DNA from 3 places in the Acerihabitans sp. TG2 genome. Region 3 is predicted to be linked to each of the others. Evidence: predicted binding sites of a transcription regulator. Region 3 holds the regulator's gene; each other region holds the start of a gene.
The links. Region 3 encodes CRP, which controls carbon source genes, mostly activating them, when cyclic AMP is high. Its sites were predicted from a motif close to ATGTGANNNNNNTCACAT; they were not measured.
Positions count from the first base shown of each region.

Region 1: a site for CRP is predicted at 1,361-1,378, ahead of uxuA (mannonate dehydratase). Genes of this name have one in related genera too.
Region 2: a site for CRP is predicted at 1,025-1,042, ahead of aaeR (HTH-type transcriptional activator AaeR). Genes of this name have one in related genera too.

Region 1 is NZ_JAYGJO010000004.1:188,506-190,780, reverse strand. Features, by position in the region: gene uxuA (mannonate dehydratase) at 46-1,230, opposite strand; gene SJI19_RS05360 (FadR/GntR family transcriptional regulator) at 1,621-2,275, shown strand, end outside.
Region 2 is NZ_JAYGJO010000006.1:36,188-38,462, reverse strand. Features, by position in the region: gene aaeA (p-hydroxybenzoic acid efflux pump subunit AaeA) at 1-508, opposite strand, end outside; gene aaeX (p-hydroxybenzoic acid efflux pump operon protein AaeX) at 516-719, opposite strand; gene aaeR (HTH-type transcriptional activator AaeR) at 1,060-1,986, shown strand; gene SJI19_RS07150 (hypothetical protein) at 1,983-2,171, shown strand; gene tldD (metalloprotease TldD) at 2,174-2,275, opposite strand, start outside.
Region 3 is NZ_JAYGJO010000009.1:14,314-16,588, forward strand. Features, by position in the region: gene SJI19_RS10030 (phosphoribulokinase) at 1-78, shown strand, start outside; gene SJI19_RS10035 (OsmC family protein) at 215-637, opposite strand; gene crp (cAMP-activated global transcriptional regulator CRP) at 950-1,582, shown strand; gene argD (bifunctional acetylornithine/succinyldiaminopimelate transaminase) at 1,705-2,275, opposite strand, start outside.

The sequences.
Region 1 (2,275 bases), on a different contig from region 3:
TTTCCCGCCCTCATGGTGAGAACGGGCTGTATTATCGCTGCGGCGTTAATCGTTAAAAAAGATCTGCTTAATAGCACGTTCGACGCCACGCACTTCCGCCAATCCACGTAGGCGACCGATGGCGGAATAACCGGGATTGGTTTTTTTCTTCAAATCATCCAGCATTTGGTGGCCGTGATCCGGACGCATGGGGATCTCGCGGGTGATGCCCAGCTTATGACGACGGTGTTCCTCGGCCAGGATGGCTTTGACCACGCCAATCATATCCACGTCGCCGTCAAGATGATCGGCCTCGTGAAAGCTCTTGGGATTCTGCTCCCGGCTGGTGGCACGTAAGTGTACAAAGTGAATGCGATCGGCAAAGGTTTCGGCCATTTTCACCAAGTCGTTATCGGCGCGAACCCCGAAGGAACCGGTGCACATGCAAAAGCCGTTATTGATACTGTCGACGGTCTGTTTTAACCACTGCATATCGTCGCTGGTGGAAACGATACGCGGCAGGCCAAGGATGGGCCGCGGTGGATCGTCCGGGTGGACCGCCATCACAATGCCTGCTTCCTGCGCTACCGGCACCACGGCTTTAAGAAACTCTGCCATATGCTCGCGCAGTTTGGTTTTATCTATACCGTCGTACTGTGCCAACTGTACCAGGAACTGCTCCAGGGTATAGCCTTCTTCGGCTCCCGGCAGACCGGCGATGATATTGGCGGTGAGTGTATCAATCTGTTCTTGGCTCATGGCCGCGTAATATTCTGCCGCCTGGCGCTGCTCGTCGGCATTGTAATCCTGTTCGGCGCCGGGGCGCTTGAGGATGTGCAGTTCAAAGGCAGCGAAGGCGATATGATCAAAGCGCAATGCTCTGGAACCATCGGGCATCAGGTATTGCAGGTCGGTACGGGTCCAGTCCAGGATCGGCATAAAGTTATAGCATACGGTATCAATACCGCAGGCGCCCAGATTGCGCAGTGACTGCTGATAGTTGGCAATATACTTACGGTAGTCACCGGTTTGGGTTTTAATGGATTCATGTACCGGCACGCTTTCCACGACCGACCATACCAGCCCTTTTTCCGCCAGGATGGCCTGGCGTTTTTTAATCTCTTCCACGGTCCAGACTTCACCGTTGGGGATATGGTGCAGGGCCGTAACAATGCCGGTGGCTCCAGCCTGACGTGCATCGTCCAATGATACCGGATCGTTGGGGCCATACCAGCGCCATGTGTGTTCCATAATTCACTCCTTTAAAGCCCAAAATCACACGCCAGATCGCCGGATTGGCGCTGGTTAGAATGTGAATAATTATAGGTCTGGTGGCCTGACCACTGGACCAGTGAACTATTCCTTAAACCTTGTCGAGTTTCTGTGATCTACATCTCATTATTGTCGTGACCATAGCAGCGGCGTGGCAATTAAATTTTTTTGCCGCTCTCGCTGCTGTGTTAAGCTGCGTCGCCGTCTTCCAGCCACTGGACATATTTAAGGTATAGTGTAGCAGGTATGTTGGCGACGCTCATTCACCCGAATCGCTCAGCGGGCTGCGGATTCATCAATTGCCGCTTGCCTGCAATTCGACATCTATCGGGTCGTTATGGCGCTTTCGGGTTTACGCAGGAGGGGATAATGGAGCTACCTACGCTTAAAGTTGAACGCCTGTATCGGCAAATCTCAAATGTGCTGATTAACTGTATTAATACCGGTCAGTTTAGCCCGGGGGAAATGATTCCGTCCGAGCGGGATCTGGCCAAACAGTTGGGTGTGAGCCGATCGTCGATACGTGAGGCGCTGATTGCGTTGGAAATTACCGGCTGGGTCGAAATCCGTACCGGCAACGGTGTGTTTGTCGCCGATCCGCTGCCTAGCGTCAGTCAAGCCCTGAGTGACGAGGAGTTTAGTCTTAAATCGCTGATAAAGGCACGGCAGATTTATGAGGCGACCATGGCTGAGCTGGCTGCCCGTAACGGTTCCGATGCGCAGCGCACAGAATTACGGCAAGTCACCGACGATTTGACCCAACTGCATGTCAATGATGAGCAGTTCCTGCGCGAGGATAAACGTTTTCATCTGTTGATTAGCGAAATGACCGGTAACGATGTGCTGCGCGATATGATGGAATACTTGTGGAATAAGCGGAAAAGTTCGCGTTTTGTCCGCTTGGAAAGCCACTACGCCGACAGCGATTTCCCGCGCGTGTTGAACCGCGACCACCATGATATTGCCCAAGCGATTCTTGAAGGTGACGCCCCACGCGCCAGAAGCTGCATGGAACGGCATCTGC
Region 2 (2,275 bases), on a different contig from region 3:
CGTTGAGGTTAGTGATCCATCCTTCGGCTGGCGCGCGGATAGTGGTACGATCCAAATCGATCTTGGCAAGATCCCTGGCGGCAATGGCCTTGGCCAGTTGATGTCCGACGGTGACCGAATCATTGCTGGCTTGATCAATCGCCTCTTGAGACATCGCACTGGTGCCCAAACGGAGTCTTCGGCTGGCTTCGCGGCGTTTTTCAGCAACCAACGCCTGGTAATAATCCACATCTGCCTGGGCTTCATCGAGAGCCTGCTGATAGCGCGGTCGGTCGACAACAAACAGGATGTCGCCTTGTTTGACCAATTGGTTGTCACTGACACGCACCTCGGTCAATATGCCGCTGACGTCTGGTGAGATGGCCACCACATCAGCGGTAAATTTTGCATCGCGAGTCCAGGGAGATTCGGTATAAAACACCCAGGCACGGAATATCGCGATGGCGGCAATGAGAACCAGTAGCAGGGTTATCGCGATTCTGATTATTTTTATTGCAACAGTTTTCACAGCAACCTCAAACGAAAAGACAGGAAACCAGATAGAACACACAGCAGTATAAGGCGGTATTAAACAGCGCCGGATGCCACACAACGTCGTAAATGCCCGTCGGTTGAAACAGTCGGCGTAGGAGGAAAAAAAGCGGCATTGAGACCAGTAATTCAAAAAATACCGGCGGAAATGACAGACCGAAAATCACCATAACCGGGAAAAAACCCATGACCTTTTCCTTACCTTTTTTAATAATTGCCAACCGCCAGTGCAGATGAGATTTTGCCGGACAAAGGTCTTCTTAGCCGCGGGCAACGATTGCCAGTGCGTGCTAAGTCAGTATAGAACTCGAGAGGAGGGCCTATGGAGTTTTCCGGCGGAAATAACGTCTTAAGACAGATTGTCTATGACCTATCCAGGATGTTACTGTTTATTTCAAAGTAATAAAGGCAGTAAGGTTGTATAGGCAACGCTACGCTATCTGGCAAACCAACTGCATTATAATAGCCTTTAATACCTGATGTTTTCAATTATATGTGATCTAAATCACTTTTCACTCAGGGTTAACAATGGAAAGACTTAAGCGGATGTTGATTTTCGCCAAAGTGGTTGAGGGTGGCTCTTTTACGTCTGCGGCGCGGCAGTTGCAAATGAGCGTTTCATCCATCAGCCAGACCGTGGCGAAGCTGGAAAACGAGCTGCAGGTGAAGCTTCTTAACCGCAGTACCCGCAGTATTGGCCTGACCGAAGCGGGCAAGATTTATTATCAGGGCTGTCGTCGCATGTTGCTGGAGTTTAATGACGTTCACGAGCAGTTGTATGCGTTTAATAATACGCCGATAGGGACGTTGCGCATCGGCAGTTCGTCCACCATGGCCCATAACGTTCTGGCGGCGATTACCACAGAGATGTTGAAGGAGTATCCGGGGTTGTCGGTGAATTTGGTTACCGGTATTCCCGCGCCGGATTTGATTGCCGCGGGTTTGGATTTGGTGGTGCGGGTAGGTGCGTTGCAGGATTCGAGTTTATTTTCCCGGCGTCTTGGGGCCATGCCGATGGTGGTATGCGCGGCAAAGAGTTATCTGATGACTCATGGTACACCGGAGAAGCCGAGTGATATGGGTAATTTTTCCTGGTTGGAGTATGACGTTAGGCCGGATAGTGAGTTTGAGCTGATCGCCCCCGAGGGTATTACGTTGCATTTGTCGCCGCAGGGCCGCTTTGCCACTAATGATTCACAGACGTTGATCCGTTGGTTGACCGCCGGTGCCGGGATTGCGTATGTGCCGATTATGTGGGTGCTTGATGAGATTAAGCAGGGGAACGTGGAGATTTTGTTTAATCGTTATTTGTCGGATCCGCGTCCGGTGTATGCGGTGTATACCCAGAAGGATAAGTTGCCGTTGAAGGTGCAGGTGTGTATTAACGCGTTGCTGGAGTATTTTAATAATGTGGGGTCGGTGTATCAGGCGTTTCGGCAGGATAATAATCCGTGAGTGTGGTGCGAGGGTGGGCCGGTGTGCGGCTGGGGTGCTGGCCGGTGGGGCAACGGCGTGTGGCGGGTCTAGCGCACCTAGGGGCACTCGGGCGGCCGGGAAACGGCCGCTTCGACCCCAACGGTACGCTCCCCCGCCAGGTGAGTTTGGTGGCCAGTCTGCGGCTGGGGTGCTGGCCGGTGTAGTGTTAGGCGGTGCCGCCGACGGTGAGGTTGTCGAGTTTTAGTGTGGGCTGGCCGACGCCGACCGGGACGCTTTGTCCTTCTTTACCGCAGATGCCGACCCCTTT
Region 3 (2,275 bases):
GGAAAAATGGGCCTGGCCATGGAATTGATCATGGGACCGCTGGTGCAACAATTGCTGGAAGGAAAACAGATTCAATAAGACGCGGCACCTTGGTGCCACACCTTATCCGCCAAGGGGGGTTGGCATGGACATAGCCTGCCTTGTGATCTGTGGGTAGCGTTGCGACGGTCTTGGCGTCACTATCTCAACGCATGTCAACGTATGGCGACGTTTCCTAAGCGTGGGGGACAAGCGTCTCGCCGCGCACTTCAAAACTATGGGTCATTCGCACCGACTGGCCCAGCATCAGCGACACAGAACAGTATTTTTCCGCTGAAAGCGCTACCGCCCTTTCGACTGATTTGTCGCTAAGATCGCTGCCGGTTACGATGAAATGTAGATTGATATAGGTAAATATACGCGGCGCCTCGTCACGACGTTCAGACGTCAGTTTCACTTCACAGTCACGTACATCCTGCCGCCCTTTTTGTAAAATCGATACCACATCTATCGCACTGCACCCACCAACCGACATTAATACCATTTCCATAGGACTCGGCGCCTTTTCTCCGGCATTGCCATCCATTAAAACCTGATGGCCCGAGGCGGACTCACCCATAAATGACAATCCCTCGACCCACTTTACCCGTGCTTGCATGAGATGACTCCAGATGAAAAGCGTTACACCAGACTACATATTTGTCTGAAAAGTGGCAATGTTAGCGAACATACATCATGCTGATGCAAGACAACAGAAGACACTGCATCAAACCTATGTTAAAAACAAGGTTGGATCGGCTCATTGATAATGAAAGGGCAAGAGTCCGATCAGAACATCACTAAAACCAGACCCTAATATGTTCCCTTACGTCGCTCCGTTTACTGCGGAGTAAGAGAAATAGCACAGCGTCGTAATAGGGAATACGCTGTCCTTCATCAGGACAGCGATGACAAAAGAGGATAACAACGAATGGTTCTTGGCAAACCGCAAACAGACCCTACTCTCGAATGGTTCCTGTCACATTGCCATATTCATAAGTATCCATCGAAGAGTACGCTTATACATCAGGGCGAAAAAGCAGAAACGCTTTATTACATCGTTAAAGGTGCCGTCGCGGTGCTGATTAAGGATGAAGAAGGCAAAGAGATGATCCTCTCCTATCTTAACCAGGGGGATTTCATTGGTGAACTAGGCTTATTCGAGGAAGGTCAAGAACGTAGTGCCTGGGTACGGGCGAAAACCGCCTGTGAAGTGGCCGAGATTTCATATAAGAAATTTCGCCAGTTGATCCAGGTGAATCCGGATATATTGATGCGTTTGTCCGCACAAATGGCCAATCGTTTACAAGTCACCTCCGAAAAAGTGGGTAACTTGGCATTTTTGGACGTTACCGGGCGAATTGCCCAAACCCTGTTGAATCTGGCGAAGCAACCCGATGCCATGACCCATCCCGACGGTATGCAAATCAAGATTACCCGTCAGGAAATAGGCCAGATCGTCGGCTGCTCGCGTGAAACGGTAGGACGTATTCTGAAAATGTTGGAAGATCAAAACCTCATCTCCGCGCACGGGAAAACTATTGTCGTTTACGGTACGCGCTGATAGTGTCATAAAACGGGCGTGGTGCCTTGCGCCACGCTTTTTTTTCGTGAGCTCGTCGTTAGCGAATACGTTGTCGCGCCGGTTAAAAGAACGCCGGGAATAACGAACACCCGGCGCACCGCTTAGTCATCAGCGCCGACAACCTTGGCCACGGCTTTTTCAAAGCGCGCCATGCCCAGTTCAATATCGTCGAACCCCACCACCAGCGATGGCGCAAAACGCATCACGTCCGGACCGGCGACCAGCAGCATCACACCTTCAGCCGCACTGGCATGCAGGAATTCGCGCGCGCGCCCATGGTACTGGGGCTGTAACGCGGCGCCCAATAGCAAGCCCATACCACGGACGTCCTCAAACAGATGGTATTTTTGGTTTATCTTCTCCAGGGCGCTGATAAAGCGGTCGTGTCGTTCATTGATGCCCGCCAGCACTGCCGGCGTATTAATCACATCCAAGGCGGCTTCCGCCACCGCACAGGCCAGTGGGTTACCCCCGTAGGTGGTGCCATGGGTACCTACCGTCATCACCGAAGCAATATCTTCGGTGGTCAGCATGGCGCTGATGGGAAACCCGCCACCCAAGGCTTTTGCCGTGGTCAGGATATCGGGCAACACGCCGTAGTGCATATAGGTAAATAACTTGCCGGTGCGCCCCATGCCACACTGTACTTCATCCATGACCAACAGCGCCTGG